Regions from separate parts of the Caballeronia sp. LZ062 genome, predicted to be linked through region 1. Evidence: riboswitches for the same ligand, from Rfam matches in the RefSeq annotation. Region 1 holds a riboswitch; the other holds the start of a gene.
The links. Region 1 has a riboswitch for cobalamin ahead of P9239_RS01790 (CbtB-domain containing protein). Riboswitches for the same ligand answer to the same signal wherever they lie in the genome.
Positions count from the first base shown of each region.

Region 2: it holds a riboswitch for cobalamin, as region 1 does, so the genes downstream of both, P9239_RS14875 (TonB-dependent receptor domain-containing protein) here and P9239_RS01790 (CbtB-domain containing protein) in region 1, are expected to answer to the same signal.

Region 1 covers NZ_JARTWB010000001.1:361,598-369,116, reverse strand. Annotated here, with positions in the region: gene P9239_RS01830 (efflux transporter outer membrane subunit) at 1-1,246, shown strand, start outside; gene P9239_RS01825 (hypothetical protein) at 1,392-1,613, shown strand; gene ppk2 (polyphosphate kinase 2) at 1,618-2,514, opposite strand; gene lhpI (bifunctional Delta(1)-pyrroline-2-carboxylate/Delta(1)-piperideine-2-carboxylate reductase) at 2,735-3,676, shown strand; gene P9239_RS01810 (hypothetical protein) at 3,758-4,078, shown strand; gene P9239_RS01805 (antibiotic biosynthesis monooxygenase) at 4,153-4,467, opposite strand; gene P9239_RS01800 (DUF1428 domain-containing protein) at 4,507-4,878, opposite strand; gene P9239_RS01795 (histidine phosphatase family protein) at 4,950-5,564, opposite strand; cobalamin riboswitch at 5,553-5,675, shown strand; gene P9239_RS01790 (CbtB-domain containing protein) at 5,704-5,940, shown strand; gene P9239_RS01785 (CbtA family protein) at 5,950-6,720, shown strand; gene P9239_RS01780 (DUF1289 domain-containing protein) at 6,717-6,947, opposite strand; gene P9239_RS01775 (cobyrinate a,c-diamide synthase) at 6,944-7,519, opposite strand, start outside.
Region 2 covers NZ_JARTWB010000002.1:1,879,255-1,886,773, forward strand. Annotated here, with positions in the region: gene cobT (nicotinate-nucleotide--dimethylbenzimidazole phosphoribosyltransferase) at 1-18, opposite strand, end outside; gene P9239_RS14865 (ABC transporter ATP-binding protein) at 31-810, opposite strand; gene P9239_RS14870 (FecCD family ABC transporter permease) at 807-1,805, opposite strand; gene P9239_RS14875 (TonB-dependent receptor domain-containing protein) at 1,841-3,727, opposite strand; cobalamin riboswitch at 3,812-4,107, opposite strand; gene P9239_RS14880 (ATPase) at 4,335-4,724, shown strand; gene P9239_RS14885 (cell division protein ZapA) at 4,721-5,035, shown strand; RNA gene ssrS (6S RNA) at 5,141-5,323, shown strand; gene P9239_RS14895 (EVE domain-containing protein) at 5,415-5,885, shown strand; gene P9239_RS14900 (SIMPL domain-containing protein) at 5,953-6,678, shown strand; gene lgt (prolipoprotein diacylglyceryl transferase) at 6,721-7,519, opposite strand, start outside.

The DNA of each region.
Region 1 (7,519 bases):
GGATGCGAACCAGAACCTGAAGGCGGCGGCCGCGCGCGTGAAGGAAGCACGAGCGATCAATCAGACCGCGCGTGCAGGGCTTTTCCCGACGCTCGACGCGGGCTTCGGTCCGACCCGCGAGAAGCTCTCGCCCGCATCGCAATTGCTGCCGCCGAACGCCAACGTTCCGGCGCAGACGTTGTGGCGCGCGCAGGCCAGCGTGTCCTATGAAGTGGATCTGTTCGGGCGTGTGTCCAACTCCGTGCAGGCCGCGAACGCGGACACGCAGCAAAGCGAAGCGTTGTTCCGTTCGGTGCAGCTTGCTTTGCAGGCAGACGTCGCACAGAACTACTTCGAGTTGCGCGAGCGCGATGCGGAGCTAAACGTGTACACGCGCACCGTGACGCTGCGTGAGGAAGCCCTGAAGCTTGCAGAGCGACGTTTCACTGAAGGCGACATCAGCGAACTCGACGTGGCGCGCGCGAAGTCGGAGCTTGCGACCGCGCGTTCCGATGCCATGACCGTGCAGCGGCTACGCGCCGCCTCCGAGCATAGTCTCGCCGTGCTGCTCGGCAAGACGCCCGCGGAGTTTCCAATGGCCGCGAATCCGCTCAAGCCCCTCACCATACACGTGCCGCCCGGCTTGCCGTCTTCCTTGCTGGAGCGTCGTCCGGACATTGCGGCAGCGGAGCGGTCGATGGCGGCAGCGAATGCGCGCATCGGCGTGGCGAAGGCGGCGTTCTTTCCGTCGCTCAACCTGACGGCATCGGGCGGCTTCGAGTCCGCCACGCTCGGCGATCTCTTCAACTGGTCGAGCCGCACGTTCTTGCTGGGACCGTTCGCCGGCACGATGCTGAACCTGCCGATCTTCGATGGCGGACGTCGCAAGGGCAATCTTGCGAATGCGCGCGCCATCTACGAAGAGGACGTAGCGAACTATCGCCAGCAAGTGCTCGTGGCGTTCCGTGAGGTCGAAGACAATTTGTCGGACTTGCGCATTCTCGAAACGCAGACGGCCACGCAAGCGGATGCGGTGAACGCGTCGGTACGCGCGGCGCAACTCTCGCGCACGCAATACACGGAAGGCGCGGTGAACTATCTCGATGTCATCGACGCCGAGCGCACGGTGCTGCAATCGCAGCGTGCGGCGGTTCAGCTTGCTGGGGCACAAGCGGTTTCGACCGTCAATCTCGTTCGCGCTTTAGGCGGCGGCTGGGGCGATGCGGTGCCTGCGCCCGTGCCTGAACCGAGCCTTGCGCAGAAGTAACGCCAACGTACAAAGCCCCGCTTGAAGCGGGGCTTTTTCCATGCAGCCGATTGTTCGCCGCCCGGAACATATGTCTTCATTTGCCGCCCATTTATCCCACGCGACGCGATCCTTAGAATTTGAAGTATGGGAACGGGAGCGTGCAATGAGAGCTTTGATCGAAAGACAACTGTATCAACCGTCAGTAGTGCTGCCGCTGCTTCTTCTAACGCGCCTGATGGTGTCGCTGGACTTCAACCTCGCGCAAGTCGCATTCGTGATGCTGCTCAGAGGCTCGCAGCACGTCTATCGTTTCGTGTATCAGGCGGCACGGCGTCAGCATGACGGCGCGGCGGTGGAACGCATCGCCTGCCGTCACTGCTGCTGAGCCATCAATACACTTCGGGAACATACATCGATTCCGGCACCGGCTGACGCAAGTAATCGGGATTGAACACACGCTCGGGCAGCGTGATCTGCGGGTGCTCGATCTCGTGGTACGGCACCTGACTCAACAAGTGATGGATGCAGTTCAGGCGCGCGCGCTTCTTATCGACGGCCTGCACGACCCACCACGGCGCTTCGGGAATATGCGAGCGTTGCAGCATGACTTCCTTCGCAGCCGTGTACGCTTCCCAGCGGCGGCGGCTCTCCAGATCCATTGGACTTAGCTTCCACTGCTTCAGCGGATCTTCAATGCGCGCCTGGAAGCGCACTTCCTGTTCGTCGTCGGTAATCGAGAACCAGTACTTGATGATCTGGATGCCGCTGCGCACGAGCATCTTCTCGAACTCGGGCACCGAGCGAAAGAATTCTTCATACTCCTCGTCGGTGCAGAAGTGCATGACGCGCTCCACGCCCGCGCGGTTGTACCAGCTTCGGTCGAACAAGACGATCTCGCCGCCCGCAGGCAAATGCGAGACGTAGCGCTGGAAATACCATTGGGTGCGCTCGCGGTTGTTCGGCGCGGGCAGTGCGGCCACGCGGCACACGCGCGGATTCAGCCGCTGCGTGATGCGTTTGATCGCACCGCCCTTGCCGGCAGCATCGCGCCCTTCGAAGATCACAACGAGCCGGTGTCCCGTGTGGACCACCCAGTCCTGCAGCTTGACCAATTCGCCTTGCAGCCGAAATAACTCGCGGAAATAGGTCTTGCGAAGCTGCCGCTCCTCGTCGGAAAACGCCGCTTCGCCGTCGAGAAAGCGATCGTCGATCTCCATCTCGAACTCTTCGTCGTAGCTGTCGATCAAATCGGCGTGAAAGCGGCGCTGCTTATCCGTCGTGGTCATCTAAGACTCCATCTGCGGGCTATGGCCTGTCTTCAGGCGCACTGTGCGGGCGGCGCCAACCGGCCGATGATGACGATCTCGCGTGGCAGTCATATGACACCGGCTCCGTGCGTCACGAGCTATTTGAAGGAAGCCGCGCGTTTTATGACACGTCCGCCGCAAACTTTAGAATGGTCGGCGTCACGATGGCACGCACACCCATTCATGAGCGAAACGGACGATGACCGACACTTCCAGCGCAATCCCTCTTTTCGACGCGACGCAAACTGCGCACCTTCTGCCTTATGACCGGCTGACCGACACGCTCGCCGCTACGATGCTCGATTATGCCGCCGGTCGCATCGTAAGTCCCGAGCGCATGGTCGTCCCGCTCGCGCAGGGCGGCGTGATGCTTTCGATGCCCGCGACCGCCGCCGACATCGCCATGCACAAACTCGTCAACGTGTGCCCCGGCAACGGCGCGCGCGGCCTGCCGACCATTCACGGGCAAGTCACTGCTTTCGACGCGACGACAGGCGTGCCGCAGTTCATGCTCGACGGTCCGACCGTCACGGGCCGGCGGACCGCCGCGGTTTCGATGCTTGCCATACGCACGCTGGCAAACCACGTTCCGCGCGAGGTGCTCGTGATAGGCACGGGGAAACAGGCTGCGTCGCATGTGGAGGCGCTCGCGAGTCTCTATCCGGACACGCGCGTGTTGATTAGCGGCTCGCGTGCGGGGCGTGCGAGTGCGTTCTGCGCGGACCATGCCGCACTTTCGTCGAACATGGTTGCGCTAGAGGAGTCGGCTATTCCCGCTTCCGTCGACGTCGTCATTGCGGCGACCACGAGCAAAACGCCGGTGTACGCGCAGCCGGCCGATATGGCGCGACTGGTGATCGGCGTCGGCGCCTTCACTGCCGATGCCGCCGAGATCGCGGCGCCGACCGTTCGAGCCAGCGCTTTGTACGTTGATGATCTGGCAGGCGCGCGTCACGAAGCGGGAGACTTCATTCTGGCGGGCATCGACTGGAGCACGGTTCGGCCGCTTGCGACGGCGCTCGCATCGAGGGATAGGCGCGATGAGCCGGTGGTGTTCAAATCGGTCGGCTGCGCCGCCTGGGATCTCGCGGCGTGCAGGGTCGCGCGGGCCGTTTTGTCTGACCGCAGTGAAGCGGCATGACAGGTGGTACGAGCCTTGCTGTAAGTTCGCTCGATGACGTTAGCGCGTCGGCGCTCAAGCACTTAGCGAATGAACAGATCAATGAACAGTCGAAACGACTTTGACCGGGTAATGTGGCCGGCTGTACACCGGACCGCCCACACCAGCGACCTGGCGGAAGCGCGGGCCCCGGCGCCGTCCGTACAAGGGCGTGCTGCACCGCCCGCCGCTTATTTCATCTCCGTCCTTGAGATGGCAACTGGCGAACAGCTCGGCAACGAAGAGCGTGTGCGTGCCGTCGCCATGCTCGAGTCGGAGTTCGGAGCCGGAAGGCCGCGCACGCTCAAAGAGGCGGTGCGCATATGCGCCGCTGCCATCGATTCTTCGACCTTGCAGCGCATGGCGCGCGGTGCGAAGGCCTGAGAATCGAAAGCTGCGGGCGCTTGAGGCGCACCTTCATTAAGCACGTTTTTTCATCAACGTGTAAAAGAGGCGTGTTATTTGAGCGTCTGAATCACTTCGAAGCCTTCGAACTCCGGGTGCCCCAGATAAAGTTGGCGCGTTTCGCCGCCGGCATTGCGATGCGCGGCGCGAAACGCGTCCGAGCGTGTCCAGTCGTCGAATGCGGCCTGATTCGCCCAGATCGTATGGCTGGAATAGAGCACGTGGTCGTCCTTCGCCGGACCCTTGAGCAAATGAAATTCGACGAAGCCCGGCACGTCCTTCAGATGCGTGTCGCGGCTCGTCCATAGGCGCTCGAAGTCGGCTTCCGCGCCCGGCACGATCTTGAAGCGATTCATGGCGATGTACATGTCGATGTTTTCCTTCGTGGTGACCGAACAAACCAATGCTTAGGCGCGCGCCAGTTCCACGATGGTCGCAAAGCCGCCGAAGAACATCCGCTTCGCATCGAACGGCGGCTCGCCGTTTTCCATCATGGCCTTCAGGCGCGGGTCATTCATGACTTTGGCGTTGACCGCGTCGCGTTGCTCGCGCGATTCATAGAGTATCCACGAGAACGCCACTGTTTCGTCTTCTTTCAGTTGCACGCTTTGCGGGAATGAAGTGAGTTTTCCCGGGTTGACGTCCTCGGCAATGCTCTCGACGAATTGCAGTGCACCGTGTTCGAGCCATATCTTGCCCGCCTGCTCAGCCATGACACGGTAGGCATCTACCTTTGCCGCGGGCACCGGTACAACGAAACCATCCACATAGTGCGCCATGTGAGTCTCCTTGAGCGAATCGACAGCGCCATGCCGTCGATTAGGTTGGAGTTGGCGCCGCGCGACGAAGTTCAGGACGCGCTCCAGATGCGGCGCGTCCGGTCATAGTCCAGCGATATGGATGACAGCGGCGCGAAGTCCATCGCGAAGATTGATTCGAGCGGCTTCTGTTGCACATGCGTCAACACGGCTTTCATGACGATGGCATGTGTAACGATCAGGCACCGCTCCTCAGACGCATTGTCGCGGACGAGGCCGGAAAGCGCCGTTGAGACGCGCTCACGAAGCATTGCGATGCTCTCGCCGCCGTGAGGGCGCGCTTCGGGATTCGATAACCATGCGGCCACGCCTTCTCCATCTCGCTCTGTGACCGCACGGATCGAATGGCCACGCCAGTGGCCGTAGTCCAGATCGCGAAACGTGTCGTTGATGGCGAACGTCTCCGTAATCCACGCGGCGGTTGCGCGTGCAGCCGCTGCGGGACTCGTTATTACGCGGCCATCGAAGCTCTCGAAGCGTTGCTTGAGCGCCGCACGGTCATCGCGTGCGGGCAACCCGTCACCCGTCGGAAAACGAGCGGCTTTCATAGCGTGAGTGGCAGCGTGGCAGAGAAAAATGGCGTTCAATGAATGAGGCAGTAGGAGCATCGTTGCTTTACTTTGCCCGCAATCGTCATAGAATGGCAAGCTTGCAGTGCGAGGAAGCCGGTGCAAACCCGGCACGGTCGCGCCACTGTGAGCGGGTTCGTCGTCAAGACGGTCCGCGAGTCAGACCCCGCTGCAAACTCTTTCGTCTATCGGGACGCGCTTTTCCCTGGAGAAAATCATGATTGTCGCTCACGCGCCGGTGCATGCCGCCGCCTCAGTTTCGCCCGCCCTGGATGCACCCGTACCTATTCCGGTGCGTGAAGTCTTGCCTTGGGCCGTGTTCATCGGCCTGATTTTGTTGATCGCCATTTATTTCGTCGGCGCGGAGCAAGGCGCGACGTCCATCTTTTCCGGCATGGTCGTTCACGAATTCGTGCATGACGGCCGGCACTTGCTCGGCTTTCCCTGCCACTAAGGACGCGCCATGATCCGCAGTTTGTTGATACGCGGCATGATCGCGGGCTTCGTCGCGGGCCTGCTCGGCTTCGGCTTTGCCAAGGTGATCGGTGAGCCGTTCGTCGCACGTGCGATCGCTTTCGAAGAGGGCCACGCGCAGGGGCATGAGCACGAGCATCACGAAGGCGCAGTGCATTCACACGCACACGACAGCGACGAAGAACTCGTGAGCCGTGATACGCAGTCAGGCCTCGGCCTCTTCACGGCTGTGGCGGTATTCGGTACGGCACTGGGCGGCATCTTCTCGCTCGTATTCGCTTTTGCTTATGGCCGGTTCGGCGCCTTGCGCGCGCGTGGCACATCGGCATTGCTCGCGATGTTCGGCTTCTTGAGCGTTGCAGTCGTGCCTTTCCTAAAGTATCCGCCAAATCCGCCTTCGGTCGGCAACGCGGCGACTATCGGTCCGCGCACGGCATTGTTCTTCGGCATGTTGGCACTGTCCATCGCGGCAGCAGTAGTGGCCGTCATGCTGCAAAGGCGTTTGCGCGCGCGTCGCGGCGAGTGGAATGCGACGATGATCGCGGGCGCTTTCTATATCGCGTCGATGCTGCTCGTGCAGTTCGCGCTGCCGCGCGTCGACGAAGTGCCGGCGGGTTTCGCCGCGTCGCTGTTGTGGGATTTCCGCGTGGCAGCCATCGGCATTCAGGTCGTCATCTGGACGACGCTCGGGCTTCTCTTCGGTGCGCTCGCCGCACGCGAACTTGAACGGCCCGCGTTGCGGAGCATGGCGACGGCTTAAGCGTTCCCTTGCGACAGTGCCGCTTGCCGTCCGGGCAAAACGTCCAATAGCGCGAGCTTCGCGGCATCGTCCATCGACCGGAACGACTTGATTTCTTCCCGGCTCCTGAAGCATCCCGCGCACAGACCGTGCGCGGGGTCGATCTTGCATACGCCGGTGCACGGTGAACCGACGGGCTCTTGCGATTTCGCACGCTGAATAGTGAAGGAAAGGTCGATGACCGTCATAGCGATTCGCAGCGGAAGAACGCAGCGGCAGCGGCGGGATTCGATGGCCAATAGGCGTGCATATAAGTGGCTGTGATCGGGCCGTGGCGATAAAGGCCTTCGCCCTCAGCGCCCGTCGTTGCATGTTTCGAAGTCAGATGCGGCTGCATGGGTGTATCGAGCGTGGAGTAATGAAACGTATGGCCGGTGAGTGCGCCGTGCTTCGTATCGAGCCGCTGCATGGCAAGACGCGCGAGGCGGCGTTGCATGACGGCGTGGCCAGGCAGTAGGCCGAGCATCGCGTGCTTCGTGGCCTGAATATCCGTCAGCGTGTCGAGCAGATACAACATGCCGCCGCATTCCGCGACGACAGCCCGTTGACGCGCCACATGCGCTTCGATCGATGCGCGCGTGCGCATGTTCGACACGAGCGTGGCCGCATGCAGTTCCGGATAGCCGCCGGGAAGATACAGCGCATCGGCGTCGTCGGGCGCGGGTTCATCGGCTAGCGGCGAAAATGATGTGACGTGTGCGCCCATTGCGATCAGCAAGTCCACATTAGCCGGATAGACGAACGAGAAGGCCGCGTCTCG
Region 2 (7,519 bases), on a different contig from region 1:
CGCGTGAGCAGTGGACATCGGCGTTCCTCGTCAGAATGGGTGAAGCGAAGGCACGAGCGCCTCATGCTCGCCATCGCGGATCAATATCAGCGGATAGCCGAACGCCGCGCTCGCCCGCGCAGGCGTGAGCACGTCGGCGACGGCGCCGACATGCGCGCCGCCCTTGCCGTCGAGCAAGAGCGCGTGCGTGGCGAAGCGGCGCGCGAGGTTCAGGTCGTGGCACGAAAAGACGATCGCGCGTCCTTCGTCGTGCGCGGCGGCGGCGAGCGCATGCAGGCAGTCGATCTGATGATGCAGGTCCAGATGCGCGAGCGGTTCGTCGAGCAGCAGAAGCGGCGCTTGCTGACAGAGCACGGCGGCGAGCGCCACACGCTGACGTTCGCCGCCGGACAGCGTGAGCACGTCGCGCGAAGCCAGGTCTGCAAGACCGAGCGCATCGAGCGCCGCGTGCGCGGCGGCGCGGTCGTCTTCGCTTTCCCAGCCCCAGCCCGTCAGATACGGAAAGCGGTTGAGCAGCACGGTGTCGAGCACGGTCGCGCTGAAGGCGTCGTGCGTGCTTTGCGGCATCAGCGCGCGTTCGCGGGCGAGGTCCGCCGCGCGCCACGACGCGAGCGCCCGGCCGCCGAGCGTGATCGCGCCCGACGCCGGCTTTGCGAGCCCCGCGAGCACGCCGATGAGCGTGGTCTTGCCCGCGCCGTTCGGCCCCGCGATGCACCAGACTTCGCCCGCCGCGATGGTCGCAGAAAGGCCGTCGACGAGCGTTCGGGCGCCCGCGCGCAGCACGAGGTTGTCGACAGAGAGCGGCTTCATCGCGGTCTTCGCAGCAGCATCCACAGAAACATGGGCACGCCGATCAGCGCCGTGACGACACCCACCGGCAACTGCGCCGGCGCGATGACCGTGCGCGCGGCGAGGTCCGCGCTCATCACGGCGAGCCCGCCCGCGAGCGCGGCGGCGGGCACGAGCATACGCTGGTCGTTGCCGAACGCGAGCCGCAGCAAATGCGGCACCACGAGCCCGACGAAGCCGATGGTTCCTGCCGTCGTCACCGCAGCCGCCGCCGCGAGCGATGCCACCAGATACACGCGCAGCCGCAGGCGTTCGACCGGCACACCGAGCGAACGCGCCGTGGCTTCGCCGCGCAACAGCACGTGCAACTGCGGCGCGCACGGCACGATCAAGGCGAGCGCCACGCCGAGCGCGATCATCGCGGGCCACGGCGTCGATGCGCCGTTGAGGTCGCCGGTGAGCCAGAAGATCATGCCGCGCAGCCGGTTCTCCGGCGCGATGCTGAGTATCAGCGTGATGAGCGCGCCCCAGCCCGCCGCGACCACGACGCCCGTGAGCAAGAGCCGTGGCGAAGCGTCCTGCTCGCCGTGCCACACGTGCGTGCGCGCAAGGCCGAGCACCAGAACGATGGATGCCAACGCGCCAGCGCACGCCGCGAGATCGACGCCCCACCACGGCATCGACGCGAGCATCGCGGAAAGAGCGAACGCCGCCGCGCCGCCCGACACGCCAAGCACGTACGGTTCGGCGAGCGGATTGCGCAGCAGCACTTGCAGCAGCGCCCCGGCGAGCGCGAGCAGCGCGCCCGACGCGAAGCCCGCGAGCGCGCGCGGCAATCGCAGGTTAAGCACGATTTCGTCGGCGATGTCATGCGTGGCCGCGTGCACGTGCAGCAGCGCGGCGATGGCACGCGTCGGCGGCAGCGCGACGCTTCCGAGCGCGAGCGATGCCGCCAGCACGATGACGACCGCCGCGCCCAGCGCGAGCCAGATCGCGGCGGCGCGCGTTGCGTGCATCGCCTTCATCGGGCGGCGCGCGTCAGCGGCGCGGCTCACGACGGATGCCAGCCGATCGTGACGTAAGCGCCGCGACGCGGCGTGTTGTACGAGTAAGCCAGTTCATAGTTGCGGTCGAACAGGTTGTCGATGCGCGCATTCACGTACCACGACTTCGTGATGTCGTACTGCGCCGATAGATTGACGACGCCGTAGCCCGCGAGCGTCGAATCGTAATCGCTGCGCGCGCCGCTTACGATCCATTCGCCGCCCACGCGCCAGCGCCCGATCGACCGATGCGCCGACAGCGACGCAAAACGCCGCGCGCGACGCGTGAGGTCTTCGTGATTCGTCTCGTCGACGGGATTCTGGAACGTCACGCTCGCGCGCACGTCGGTTGCGCCAACGTGCCCGGCCCACGATCCCTCGACGCCCTGCACCTTCGCACGCCCGACGTTCTGCGCGATATAGAAGCCGCTGCCGTCGTTCACGTAGTCGATCAGATTCGAATAGCGCGTCTCGAACGCGGTCACGCGCACCACGCCGATCTTCTCCGATGCGTACTGCAACGCGGCCTCGGCCGAATGGCTGCGCTCCGGCTGTATCGACGCATTGCCGCTCAACGGATAGTAGAGATCGTCGAAGCTCGGCGCGCGAAACGACGCCGCGTAGCTCGCGCTTGCGCGCCAGTGCGCGTCGAGGTTGTACGCGTAGCCCAGATAGTAGCTGTTCGCGCCGCCGAAGTCGGAATACTGGTCGCGGCGCACGTTGGCCTGCACTTCGCTCGGGCCGAAGCGTCCCACGTAGCCCGCGAACACCGAGTTCACATGCCGGTCCGGCGCGCTCAACTGGTCCGAATCGAGCGACTGGTCGAGATGCTCGTAGCCGAACACCAACTTGTGCGCGTCCGTGAGCCGGAAGTCGTTCTGCCACAGATACTGATGATTCTCTGAGTTGAAGCGGCTCGTGTAGACGCCGTTCTGCTCGATGTTCGCGCGGTCCTGTCCCTGCGCGATGGTGAAGTGCGTCGTCCAGTTGTCGGTCAGCTTGCCGTTTGCGAACACCGACGCGGACCGCACGCGATCATGCGATTCGTTGAGATCGGTCGGGACGCCGTAGGGATCGTCGAAACTGTTGACGCCGTTCGATTGCAGAAAGCGCACGCCCGCGTCCCACGTGTCGCTGAACTTGTGGCGCAGCGTCGCGGCGACGCTTTCATTCAGATAACCGTTCGCGTTCGGATTCGCGGCAGGCGCGAGCGCGGGATCGATCGACGAGAAGCCGTCGGTCTTTTCGCGGGACACGCTCAGGCTGAACGTGGTGCGGCCGTCGGCATCGAGCGCGCCATCCACGCCCGCCGATTGCCGCTGCGTGTGATAGCTGCCGTACTCGGCTTCGAAATGAAAGCGCGGCCGATGCGGCTCGCCCTCCTTCGTGAAGATCTGCACGACGCCGCCGATCGCGTTCGATCCATACAGCGCCGACACGTTGCCGTTGACCACTTCGACGCGACCGGTCTGATCGAGCATCAGTTGGGACAACTGCGCCGCGCCGAGCGAGACCGATTCGACACGCACGCCGTCGATGAGCACGAGCGATTGCGTCGACGACGCGCCGCGTATGAAGACGCCCGATGTCGCGCCCGGCCCGCCGTTGCGCGTGATCTGCACGCCCGGTGCGAGCGCAATGAGCCCGAGCGCATCGTCCGCGTTGCTGTCGGCGATGTCCTGCGCGTCGAAGAGCGTCGCTTGCGGGATGGAATCGGCGAGCGGTTGCGCGCTGCGCGTCGCGGTGACGACGACGGGCGCGAGTGTCTGCGACGGCGGATCGGACAAGCCGGGCGCGGAATCGGCGTGCGCGGCCTGAGCAAGCGGCACACTCGCAGCGGCGCACACGACGACACGCGCGGCGCGACGAATGAGGCCGGACGAAGGCAAGACCATGTGTGGAGCGTTCCCGTTGGAGACTGGCGCGTGCCCCGCTCCCCGCGAGGTCTGTGCGCGACGCACGCGCCGGCTTGCAGGGCATCGGCGCGCTGGACGATTGGCCGGTATCCGGGCTGGCGACGCATCGTCCCGCCTTCCCGCGCTTAAAAGCACAGTGGCACCGACACGCTTCTTGCAGTCTCGCTCGTGTAGTGGACAAGTCCGGAGCTGTGATGAGAAACGCGCGAGGGACGACTTGCAACTTGCGTTGCGGTCGCTTACCGTTGCGGGGGCAGCACAGGTTGGCGCGTGCCGCTCGTGCGAGACAGCGCTTCCTGTTTCCCGTTTGACTGCGCCGCAAGAGAGGCGGCGCGAGCACCAAAAGTGCGGCAAGTGTAGGAGCGCGCATGAGGGCCGTCAAGAACGCGCGCCCGCTCATCGCGAAGGTTGAACGACGACCTTGCGCCGTCCGTCGCGTATGCGGATACGTCGAGCGCGGGCCATTCCACACATGAATACAGGGCGATGCGCGCAAGATCGCGTGTTGTTACGTCTCGAAACGAGACAATTATCGGAAGCTCCGTTGAACCGCGCTAAAATGCCAGGTCTTTAGAGGACGCAGCACATGCTCAACGAACTCGAATCACTGTCAGGAAACATCGGCCGGCTGATCAAGATCAGCGAGCGCCACAATCAGGCGCGTCTCGCGCTCGAAGCACAAATCGAACAACTGCGCGCCGATTTCGCGAATGTTCAGGCCGAACTCGTGCAGGTTCGCAACGAGCGCGACGCGCTGCAAGGCGAACGCGATTCGCTGTCCGCGAAAATCGACGACGCGCAAGTGCGCCTGAACGCGATCCTCGAAAAGCTGCCGCGCGCGAAAGCGCATCATGCCGAGAGTGAAAATCAGCTCGATCTTCTCAACGCCGAAGCTGGCGCATCGCGCGAAGCGCAGCACGAACATGCGCACGCGGAAGAAGTGCACGGCGAGCATCATCAAGGAGAGAAGGCATGACGACCACGCAGATCGAAGTATCCATTCTTGGCCAGCAGTATCGCCTCGCGTGCTCGCCGGAAACCGAAGCCGCGCTGCGCGAAGCCGTAGCCCGCGTGGATGCCGAGATGAACAAGGTGCGCAACGCCAGCAGCGTGCGCGGTACCGACCGCATCGCAGTCATGGCCGCGCTTTCGCTGGCGTCCGAATTGCTGAAACTGCAGGAAAGCGTGCGTCACGGCGAAGCATTCCCCGCGGAAGAAATCCGCCGCACGATGCACTCCATGAACGAGCAGCTTGGCGCTGTCATTGCGCAATATGAAGCGCACTGAGCGCCATGCGCTGATCTAATCAGCGTTGCGGTGTCAATCAAAAAAAGATACCGCGAGAAACGCAGGCAAGGGGCTGCAAGGACCAAACGTTTGGTGTACAGTGAGGTCTCCCTGCCTGGTACGCCAAGGTCATATATTCCTTGAACCAATGCTACATTGGCACGGTTGCGGAACGTTGCAGCACGGGCGCGCGCGTCACTCTGTCTGATGTACCCGAAGTGTTGCTTACCGCGACCAATCTTGAACCCAGGTTCAGGATGCCGGCCTAGCGGCTGTGGCGGGGACCTTATTCCTCGAAGCATGAACGGCATCGGTTTTTACCGGTGCCGTTTTTGTTTGCATCGCCCAAAACTGCACTGAACGTCCTGCACGCGAACTCATGCGCTACTGGCTGATGAAGTCCGAACCGGACGAAGCGAGCATCGATCATCTCGCGCACGCGCCCAAGAAGACGCTGCCGTGGACCGGCGTGCGCAACTATCAGGCGCGCAACTTCATGCGCGATCAGATGCAGATTGGCGACGCCGTGCTCTTCTATCATTCGAGCTGCCCCGAGCCGGGCATCGCGGGCATCGCGAAGGTCTGCTCGACGGCGTATCCCGATCCCACGCAGTTCGATCCGAAAAGCGCCTACTACGATCCGAAATCCGCGCAGGACACGCCGCGCTGGATGCTCGTCGATGTGCGCTTCGTCAAGAAGACGCGGCTCATTGCGCTCGCCGAACTGCGCGAACACGCGGAACTTGCCGGCATGCAGGTGCTCGCGCGCGGCAACCGGCTGTCGATCACGCCGGTGACCGAGGACGAGTGGCGCTTTATTACCGAACGCCTCGTCGAAGGCCGGAACTAAGGGCGCGAATGGGCCGCCTAAGTGCGGTCGCGAATCACGCGACGCCTTGCGTTGGAGTCCTTCGATGATGAACAAGAAAACCGCCGCCGTCCTCGCCCTCGCGATGTCGAGCGCCACTCTCGCCTATTCCGCCACCGCTGCCGCGCAGACGGTCATCGCCAATCCGCAGCCTGCGGGCGTGCTTTCGCTTTCGGCGCAGGCAAGCGCGCAAGTGCCGCAGGATGTCGTCACCATCACGCTCTTCTACGAGCAGGAAGCTGCCGATCCCTCGTCGCTCACCGCGACGCTGAATCAGCGCGCCGAAGCTGCGTTGCGCGAAGCGAAGGGTGTGGATGGCGTCACCGCGAAAAGCGGCTCGTTCACCGTGTATCCGTCGACCGACCGTGACGGCAAGATCTCCGCATGGCGCGGGCGCACGGAGATCGTGCTCGAATCGCACGACTTCGCGGCGGCATCGAAGCTCGCGGGCAAGATGAGCGCGTCGATGCAGGTCGGCAACGTCACGTTCTCGCTGTCGCCGGAAGCGCAGCGCGCTGCGGAGCAGAAGCTCTCGACGCAGGCTATCGATTCGTTCCGCAAGCAGGCGCAAGCCGCCTCGCAAGCCTTCGGCTACAGCAGCTATTCGATTCGCGAGGTGAACGTGGGGCATAGCGGCGTGGCGCCGCGCCCGGTGATGATGATGCAATCGCGCGCCATGAACGCCGATGCCAAGATGGCCGCGCCGATGGCGCTCGAAGCCGGCACCACGACGGTGACGGTAGACGTGTCCGGCTCGGTGCAGATGGGTCGCTGATCGTCTGTCTTGCGAGACCGCAGTCGCGGTCCCGCTGCGACGTCACGCCGCGTTCGTCGCTACCCGACGATGCCGCCTGTACGCCCACACCATCATGATGACGCCCGCGATGATCATCGGCAGCGAAAGCCACTGGCCCATGGAAAGCCCGAGCGCGAGCAGGCCGAGATAGTCGTCGGGTTCGCGGGCGAATTCCACCGTGAAGCGCGCAAGTCCATAGCCGATCAGAAAAAGCGCGGAAATGGCGCCGACCGGACGCGGCTTGCGCGAAAACGTCCAGATCACGATGAACAGCACGAGGCCTTCCAGCGCGATCTCATACAACTGCGACGGATGCCGCGGCAGCATGTGATAACGCTGGAAGATTTCCATGAGATGCCACTTCGCGTCCAGTTGCGGATTCTTCGCGAGCCAGACGGCGTCGTCGTTCGTCGAGTTCTGGAACAGCATCGCCCAGGGCGCGGCCGGGTCGGTCACGCGGCCCCACAGTTCGCCGTTGATGAAGTTGCCGAGTCGCCCCGCCGCGAGGCCGAGCGGCACCATCGGCGCGACGAAATCCGTCACTTGCAGCCACGTGCGTTTGCGCTGAAACGCGAAGAGCACCATCGCGAACGTCACGCCCAGAAAGCCGCCGTGAAACGACATGCCGCCTTCCCACACCTTGAAGATATCGAGCGGGTGCGCGGCGTAATAGCTCGCCTTGTAGAACAGCACGTAGCCGATGCGCCCGCCGAGAATCGTGCCGAGCACGCCGTAGAACAGCATGTCGTCGATGTCCTTCGCGCTCCAGCCTTGCGCGGCGACATACGGCAGTCGCAGCCGCAACCGTCCGATGACGATG